4 regions of the Bordetella bronchialis genome follow, and region 4 is predicted to be linked to each of the others. Evidence: predicted binding sites of a transcription regulator. Region 4 holds the regulator's gene; each other region holds the start of a gene.
The links. The regulator LexA, encoded in region 4, represses DNA repair genes until DNA is damaged. The targets are predictions, from matches to a motif close to ACTGTATNNNNATACAGT.
Positions count from the first base shown of each region.

Region 1: a site for LexA is predicted at 1,355-1,372, ahead of BAU06_RS06770 (VRR-NUC domain-containing protein). Genes of this name have one in related genera too.
Region 2: a site for LexA is predicted at 971-988, ahead of BAU06_RS07600 (ATP-dependent helicase). Genes of this name have one in related genera too.
Region 3: a site for LexA is predicted at 993-1,010, ahead of BAU06_RS08640 (DNA topoisomerase IV subunit B). Genes of this name have one in related genera too.

Region 1 covers NZ_CP016170.1:1,518,198-1,520,396, reverse strand. Annotated here, with positions in the region: gene BAU06_RS06770 (VRR-NUC domain-containing protein) at 1-1,347, opposite strand, end outside; gene BAU06_RS25990 (hypothetical protein) at 1,710-1,892, shown strand; gene BAU06_RS06765 (GlxA family transcriptional regulator) at 1,941-2,199, opposite strand, start outside.
Region 2 covers NZ_CP016170.1:1,708,854-1,711,052, reverse strand. Annotated here, with positions in the region: gene BAU06_RS07600 (ATP-dependent helicase) at 1-900, opposite strand, end outside; gene BAU06_RS07595 (PA2169 family four-helix-bundle protein) at 1,097-1,546, shown strand; gene BAU06_RS07590 (DUF72 domain-containing protein) at 1,684-2,199, shown strand, end outside.
Region 3 covers NZ_CP016170.1:1,941,181-1,943,379, forward strand. Annotated here, with positions in the region: gene rho (transcription termination factor Rho) at 1-510, opposite strand, end outside; gene trxA (thioredoxin TrxA) at 591-917, opposite strand; gene BAU06_RS08640 (DNA topoisomerase IV subunit B) at 1,179-2,199, shown strand, end outside.
Region 4 covers NZ_CP016170.1:3,657,260-3,659,458, reverse strand. Annotated here, with positions in the region: gene lon (endopeptidase La) at 1-410, shown strand, start outside; gene lexA (transcriptional repressor LexA) at 527-1,177, opposite strand; gene BAU06_RS16120 (amino acid aminotransferase) at 1,461-2,199, opposite strand, start outside.

The DNA of each region.
Region 1 (2,199 bases), 2.1 Mb from region 4:
CAGCAGCAGGTCGGTCCGCGGCGGCGATGTCCATGCCGGGCCGGTACGCTCGCGCACGGCTTGCAGCCTGCGGCTGGCGCGGGCGTGCAGGCGCTGCATCAATTGGGTCTCCGCCTCGTTTTCCGGGCTGAGCAGGGCTTGCTCCGCCAGCGCCATCGCACCGGCATGATCGCCGCTGTGCTCCAGCACGCGCGCCAGGCGATGCCGCGTTCCGGGATATCCGCATGACCGATAGATGCGCTGCGCTTCCGGCCAGGCCTGCCGGCTTTCGCAATGGCGCCCCAGCGCGAACAGCAGCTTGTCGCGCCGCCGCGCCAGCCACGGATTGGCCGGCGCTTCCGCGTGCACCGCGGTCCAGACGTTTTCCCAGGGCTCGCCCGATTCGAAGCTTTCGCGCTGGCGGTGCAGGCGCAGATAGGTATCGACATCCTCCCGCGCCTGGAAGGCCCGCGCTTCCAGGGGAAACGCCACGTTTTCGTAGCGGAAGATGCCCAGGTCCGCCAGCACGAACTCCGACCACGCCTGGCGCAGGTTGCCGAAGAACATCAGGCGGAAGCGCTCCACCATGCCGGCGATGCCGACCGCGACGACGTCGCAGGTGTCGTCTTCGCTGTGGAAGACGGCCGGTGCGTGTTCGCGGGCCTTCTCAGCGGCATATCCGGAGGCCGGCGCTTGTTCGTAGGCCTGGTCATCCAGATCCGCCGTCCGCGTCGCGGCTTCTTGATCGCTGCCGTCCGCGCCCCGCCACGCGCCTTCCCGCGAGGGAAGGCCGCCTCCCCGCTTCCACTCGCTCCAACGATGCGCCCGCGGCCACAGGGGCCGCAAGCCATCCATCCAGCTCGTCTTGGTGGCGCGGGCCGGGATCCGGGCATCGATCGCGTGGAAGAATCCGGGTAGCTCCGCGCGTTTCAGAAGATGGAAGACCTGGTCCAGCGTGAGCACCGGATCGGGATCGAGCCAGCCCAGGTCCAGCAGCGGTCGCGCGGCGGTTCGCACGCAGCCGATTTCCGTGTACACAAGCCCGTCCATGCGGAAGACCGGGCCTTTGCGCATCAGCAGGCGCACGAGCAGCGCACGGGCAGCCAGCGGCAGCAGCGGGAAACGCGCGATGAAATCCCGCTCCGCGATATCGAGAAGGTCGTCATACCGCGCAAGAATCCAGTCCAGCGCGAACTGGAAATTGTGCAGGTAGTAGAACCGTCTGTCCGCGGGCGGTCCCGGCAGCCTGGGTAGCGCCGCGGGCACAGCCGCGACGGCGACGTGGGGGGTGGAGAGCGGGACCGCCGGCGTCGATGGCGGTAAGACCGGGTCGCTCGGCGGGCGCTGGGCAAGGGAAGTGGCGGACATGGCTGATACTGTATGAAAGTACAGTATATCGTCGCGGGCATTCCAGGCGAAGTCCGCCGTGGCCGCCATGCCTTGCAGCGGCTCAGGCCCCGCGCCTTTCCTATGCCCAGCCTACCTGTTCCGGGGGAGCGCATGGATATGCAAAAGTGGCTGGGCTGGCCTTGCTGGCGGCGCCGGTATTCGGCTTGCTGTTCGCCGCCGTGGCGCCCCAGGCGCCTCGATGGTCCGGTAAAGGCGGCGGCGGTAAACTCCGGTGATCCGCTCGCCCAGGTACGCAGCCCCAGCGGGCCTCCGGCCGCGCTCCCCACGCGATAGCGCCACGCGCAAGGCGGATCAGCAGTCCCGAGGATTCGGAGGTCACCATGAATTTCCCGAAACGCGTTATTTCCCTGGCCGCCGCATGCGTGCTGGGCGCCATGCTGGCCGGATGCGCCAACGACGGACGATTCGATCATCCCGGCCCGCCCCACCCCGGCGCCGTGAACCCGTGGGCCAGCGACCGAGGGTGGGGGCCGGGACCGAACTATCCGGCGACGGGGCGTTGAGCGGCGACTGATCGCAAGCAAACGCCGTGGCGATCGCCCTGAGGGCAGTCACCTCCCCTGTTGATTGAACGACAGCCGGTAATGCTGGGGACTGACGCCGACCGAGCGAAGGAACGCGTTACGCATGCGGTGGGCGTCGCCGAAACCACATTCGTAGGCAATGGTCTTGATGGGCGCATCGCCGTTTTCCAGCAGGCATCGCGCCGCGTCGACTCTGGCCCTTTGCACGAACTCGGCGGGAGTCAGGCCCGCTTCCTTCGCGAATGCCCGCGAAAAGCTTCTCACGCTCATCCTGGCCACAGCGGCC
Region 2 (2,199 bases), 1.9 Mb from region 4:
CACGGCGAACTGCCCGGGAAAGTCCAGGATGTTGCGCACCGTTGCCGCGCGGAAGGAATAGATGGCTTGCGCATCGTCGCCCACCACGGTCAGGCCCCTGCCGTCCGGCTTCATCGCCAGCAGTATCGCGGCCTGCAGCCGGTTGGTGTCCTGGTATTCGTCCACCATGACGTGGTCGAAACGCCCGCCGACATCCGCGGCGATCTCCGGGTGGACCATCATTTCGGACCAGTAGAGCAGCAGGTCGTCGTAATCGAGCACCTGCTGCGCCTGCTTGGCCTGCACATAGGCGCGGAACAGCCGCTTGAGCTCGTCTTCCCATTGGGCGCACCAGGGATAGACGTCTTTCAGGATGCCGTCCAGCGCGGTCTGGCTGTTCACCACGCGCGAATAAATGGACAGGCAGGTGCCTTTCAGCGGGAAACGCGACTCGGTGGAAGACAGGCCCAGCTCATGGCGCAGCATGCCCATCAAGTCTTCGGAATCGCCGCGGTCGTGGATGGTGAAGGCTTCCGCCAGGCCGATGCGGGGGGCGAATTCGCGCAGCAGGCGCGCGCCGATGGCGTGGAAGGTGCCTGCCCAGGGCAAGGCGGGCGGCGCGTGCCCGGCGCCTTGCTTCAAGACCTTGCGCAAGACCGTGCCCGCGCGCCGTTCCATTTCGATGGCCGCGCGGCGCGAGAAGGTCAGCAGCAGCATGCGCTGCGGGTCGGCGCCCTTCAGGATGAGATTGGCCACCCGATGCGCCAGCGTACTGGTCTTGCCCGATCCGGCGCCCGCGATGACCAGCAGCGGACCCGCCTCGGACGTGCCGGCGCCGTACTCGGCCGCTTCGCGCTGGCTGGGGTTGAGGTCTCCGAGGGGGTCGGGCGCGTCGGCGCCGGCGGCGGAAAGTTCGGACATGGACAAGGACTGGCCGCGATTCATGGATGGGCAGAAGCCGCATGGCGCGGCTTCGACAGCCCGCCATGATACTGGATAAAACCTCAGCCTTGCCGGGCGGACCCGGACTGCCCAGCCGGGTACGGGGTTTGCAATCGGGAGAGACACGCGCCACCGCGGCGGGCGGTGCGCGAGTCCCAACCCTAAGGAGAATGCCATGGCCGATCGCATCGTCAAGCTCTTGAACAACCTGACCGAAACCTGCAAGAACGGCGAAAAGGGTTTCCTGGCGGCCGCCGACGACACCAAGGACGCCGAGTTGCGTGGCCTGTTCCAGAACCGCGCGAACGACTGCGCCGCGGGCGCGGCGGAGCTCCAGGCCATCGTCTCGCGACTGGGCGGCAAGCCTGAAACCGGCGGCAGCGTGGCCGGCGCGGTGCACCGCGGCTGGGTGCACCTGAAAGCCGCCGTGGCCGGTCGCACCGACGCCGCCATCCTGGAGGAATGCGAACGCGGCGAGGACGTCGCCAAGCAGGACTACACCGACGCCCTGCGCGAACCGCTGCCGGAAGACATCCGCGCCGTCGTGCAGAAGCAGTACGAAGGCGTGCTGCGCAATCACGATCAGATCCGCGCCCTGCGGGATCGCTATCGCGCCAGCACCTGACCGGCGGCGGGGCGCCCGCGCCCCGCTTCCCGTGACACGTTCCACGCGATAATGCGTCGACCGTCGGCGGCGGGTTCCACCCGGGAACCCGCCGCCGACGCGCATCCAGGAGACGCCATGCCGAAGCAGGACCCGACATGAATGCGAGCGACGCCGCCGGGCCGGCGCGCGAGGACTCCGGCGCCATCCTGGTCGGCACGGCCTCCTGGACCGATCCCACCTTGCTGGCCTGCGGGCGCTTTTATCCCCCGGGCACGGTCACCGCCGAAGCGCGCCTGCGCTATTACGCATCGCGCTTTCCCATCGCCGAAGTCGATTCCAGCTACTACGCCCTGCCCACCGCGCGCAACGCCCACGCCTGGGCCACGCGCACGCCGCCCGCCTACGTGATCAGCATCAAGGCATTCCGCCTGTTCACCGGACACCAGACGCCGCTGGCGGCCCTGGATGCGGACCTGCGCGAGGGGCTGCCCGAAGACGGGCCCGACGTGGTCTTCATCGACCGGCTGCCCCGCGATATCGTCGACGAAGCCTGGCGCCGCTTCGTCTTCGCGCTGGAGCCCTTGCGCATGGCGGGCAAGCTGGGCACGGTGCATTTCCAGTTCCCGCGCTGGGTCGAACCCGATGCGCGCGGACGCGCCCGCGTGGCCGAG
Region 3 (2,199 bases), 1.7 Mb from region 4:
CTTGCCGATGGGCGCAAAGATGTCCAGGATGCGGCCGGTCAGGTTTTCCTCGCTCTTGATGTCCCGTTCCAGCCGCATCGCCTGGTTGGGATGCAGCGGCGTCAGGTTCTCGAACATGATCCGATGCTTGATCGCCTCGGGCGGCAGTCCGTTGACCTTGTCGACCTTCACCAGCGCGAAATAACGCTCGCCGTCCTTGGGCGTACGCACCTCGCCCTCGATGGAATCGCCCGTATGCAGATTGAAGCGGCGGATCTGCGAGGGGGAAATATAGATGTCGTCGGTGCTCGCCAGGTACGAGGTGTCCGGCGACCGCAGGAAACCGAAGCCGTCCGGCAGGACTTCCAGCACGCCGTCGCCGAAGATCTGCTCGCCCTGTTTGGCGCGCTTCTTCATGATGGCGAACATCAGCTCCTGCTTGCGCAGGCGATTGGCGTTCTCGATTTCCAGGGAGGCGGCCAGTTCCAGCAATTTGGAGACGTGTTGCGCCTTTAGTTCATTCAGGTGCATTGCGTTGAATTATCGGGGGAAGGAAAGAGGAAGGGGGCGGCGGGCCACGGACGGGCCCGCGCGACGGGAGCGAACGCTGATTACAAGGCGCTGTCCAGGAAGGCGGTGAGTTGGGATTTCGACAGGGCACCGACCTTGGTCGCGGCGGCCTTGCCGTCCTTGAAGAGCATCAGCGTGGGGATGCCGCGGATGCCGTACTTGGCCGGCGTGTCGCCGTTTTCGTCCACGTTCAGCTTGGCGATGGTGATGCGCCCGGCGTATTCCTTGGCGACTTCTTCCAGGATGGGGGCGATCATCTTGCAGGGGCCGCACCATTCGGCCCAGTAGTCGACCAGCACGGGGAGGTCGGCCTTCAAAACGTCGGCATCGAAGCTGGCGTCGCTGACATGCTTGATTTGGTCACTCATGACTGTTCTCGTTGCTTTGCGGCGGGGAGACGTGCTACGACCCGCCCTTATTGTTTGGCAGGATTAAAGCATACCACTGTCCATCCGAACAGGCTTCATGGGTTTTTGTGTAGGATAACCAGCCTCGCGCGGGGGCGGCCGGCGCCGACAGCCCCGTCCCGCCGGGGGCGGACGCTCCCGCCGCCCATGGGCCGGCGGGGTTCGTCCGGCGCCCGTCCGGTGCCTGGTCAGGATCTGCGCATCCCACCTCGGGCCGCGCCAATGCTCAGGCTTTTCTTAGAATGTCGGTTTTTTTCCACAGATGTTGGGGATAACTTGGCCACTCCACGTTATACAGAGGCGTCCATCCGGGTCCTGAAGGGCCTGGAGCCCGTGCGGCAGCGCCCGGGCATGTACACCCGCACCGAAAATCCGCTGCACATCGTGCAGGAAGTCATCGATAACGCCGCCGACGAAGCCCTGGCCGGCAACGGCAAGCACATCCAGGTCACGCTGCACGCCGACGGCAGCGTCTCCGTCGAGGACGACGGCCGCGGCATTCCGGTGGGCATGCACCCCGAGGAAAACGCCCCGGTCGTGGAATTGGTGTTCACCCGGCTGCACGCCGGCGGCAAGTTCGACAAGCAGGGCGGCGGCGCCTATGCGTTTTCCGGCGGCCTGCACGGCGTCGGCGTATCGGTCACCAACGCGCTGGCCAACCGCCTGGAGGTCATCGTCTGGCGCGACGGCGGCATTCACCGCATGGTGTTTCGCGACGGCGAGGTCGCCGAAGCGCTGGCCCCCTTCAGCGGCGTGGCCAGGAAGAAATCCGGCACGCGGGTGCGCGTCTGGCCCGATCCCAAGTATTTCGACAGCCCCAACATTCCGCTGGCCGAGCTGACCCAGCTGCTGCGCAGCAAGGCGGTGCTGCTGCCCGGTACCCGCGTCACGCTGGCGGTGGAAAAGAGCGGCGACACCAAGTCCTGGCTGTACGAGGACGGCCTGCGCGGCTACCTGACCGAGGCCCTGGACGGCGCCGAACTGATGATCCCGATGTTCGAGGGCAGCCAGTACGCCGGCGCGGACCACGAAACCTTCGCCGACGGCGAAGGCGCCCAATGGGTGGTCGCCTGGACGGAAGAGGGCAATGCCGTCCGGGAATCCTATGTAAACCTGATACCCACGCCGGCGGGCGGCACGCACGAGTCCGGCCTGCGCGAGGGCCTGTTCGCCGCCGTCAAGGGCTTCGCGGAACTGCACAGCCTGCTGCCCAAGGGCGTCAAGCTGCTGCCCGAGGACGTCT
Region 4 (2,199 bases):
GCGCGACGCCCAAGGACGGCCCGTCCGCCGGTATCGCGATCACTACCGCCATGGTGTCGGCGCTGTCGGGCATCCCGGTGCGCGCGGATGTCGCGATGACGGGCGAAATCACCTTGCGTGGCGAAGTCCTGGCCATCGGCGGGCTGAAGGAAAAACTGCTGGCGGCACACCGGGGTGGCATCAAGACCGTGCTGATCCCCGAGGAAAACGTCAAGGATTTGGCCGAGATCCCCGACAACGTCAAAAACCAGCTCGAGGTCGTACCGGTGCGCTGGATAGACAAAGTGCTGGAGCGGGCCCTGGAGCGCATGCCGGACCCGATATCGGAAGACGAGGCCAAGGACAAGCCCTTGGTGACCCCGTCGCCGGCAGCGGCGTCGGAGGCCACGGATCCCGTGACCAAGCACTGATGGTTGCCGTGATGGATTGTTCGGCCCCGAGGCGACGACGGTAAGGACAACCGGCCTGGCAGGCAGACGAAAAATGGGCCTGGACGCGTAAGCGGCCAGGCCCTTTTCTTTTGCTTTTAGTGCAGGGCTTGTGTGCGGATAAGCCCGACCGCGATCCCTTCCAGCGCGAATTCCTGCCCGGGCTGGACGATGATGGGCTCGAACTCGGGATTCTCGGGCAGCAGTTCGATTCGACCGCCCTGGCGATGCAGCCGCTTGACCGTAACGTCTTCGTCGATGCGGGCGACAACGATCTGGCCTTCGCGCGCCTCGCTCGCCTTCTTGACGGCCAGGAGGTCGCCGTCGAGTATGCCGACGTCGCGCATGCTCATGCCGCGCACCTTCAGTAGATAGTCCGGCCGCTGCGCGAACAAGGCCGGATCCACGCCTACGTCGCGTTCGACATGTTCGGCCGCTAGGATGGGGCTGCCGGCGGCGACGCGTCCCACCAAGGGGAGCATGAGTTGCGCCAGCGATGGCAAGGGGAGCATGGCTTGGCTGGCTTCCGGCCGCGTTTCCTTGAGGCGGATGCCGCGGGAGGCGCCGGCGGTCAGCTCGATCGCGCCTTTGCGCGCGAGCGCTTTCAGGTGGTCTTCCGCGGCGTTGGGCGAACGGAAACCCAGCGCCTGGGCGATTTCGGCGCGGGTAGGGGGGAAGCCCGTGCTTGCCACCGCTTGGCGTATGAGATCCAGGATTTGCTGTTGGCGGTCGGTAAGTTTGCTGGCCATTGCGCGTTCCGGTTGCCCTGTATGGATATACAGCTACGCATTTTGGGGGACGCAGCTTCAAAACGCAAGGGGGGACCGCCATCTGCAGGCAAATAAGCCAAGCCGGGAAATGAACGAACCACCCGGTGAACGCGCAACCAAGCGGTGAAGGAACAGTCAGGTAGTGAAGGACAGTCAGGTAGTGAAGGAACAGCCGGGCGGTGAGAAGGACCAGGCCGGAAACCAAGCGGGGCCCTTGCGGGCCCCGGCTTCATATCGGTATCGTCGGTATCGCGGTTGGCGCTCAGCCTTTCAGTACGGCGGCGATGCTCTTGGCGACAACGTCGATGTTCTGGCTATTCAGTGCCGCAACGCAGATGCGTCCGCTGGACACGGCGTAGATACCATGTTCTTCACGCAGGCGATCCACCTGGGCCGACGTGAGGCCCGAGTAAGAGAACATGCCGCGCTGGTCGAGGACGAAGCTGAAATCCTGCTGCGCGCCGTTTTCCTTGATTTTTTCCACCAGTTGGCGGCGCACCAGGCGTATGCGGTCACGCATGCCGGCGAGCTCCTGTTCCCACAAGGCGAACAGATCCGGCGTGTTCAGCACCGTGGAGACGACGGTGCCGCCATGGGTCGGCGGGTTCGAGTAGTTGGTGCGGATCACACGCTTGAGCTGGCTGAGCACGCGCTGCGCCTCGTCCTTGCTGCCGGCGATGACCGTCAGCGCGCCGACGCGTTCGCCGTACAGCGAGAACGACTTGGAAAAAGACGAGCTGATGAAGACCGTCATGTCCATGTCGGCGAACAGCCGCACCACGGCGGCATCTTCATGCAGCCCGGCGCCGAAGCCCTGGTACGCGATGTCGAGGAAGGGAACGAGGTCGCGTTCCTTGACGACATTGGCAATGCGCTGCCACTGCTCGGGAGTCGGGTCCACGCCGGTGGGGTTGTGGCAGCAGGCATGAAGAACGACGATGCTGCCGGCCGGCATGGATTTCAGTCCGGCCAGCATGCCTTCGATGTTCAGGCCGTGCGTG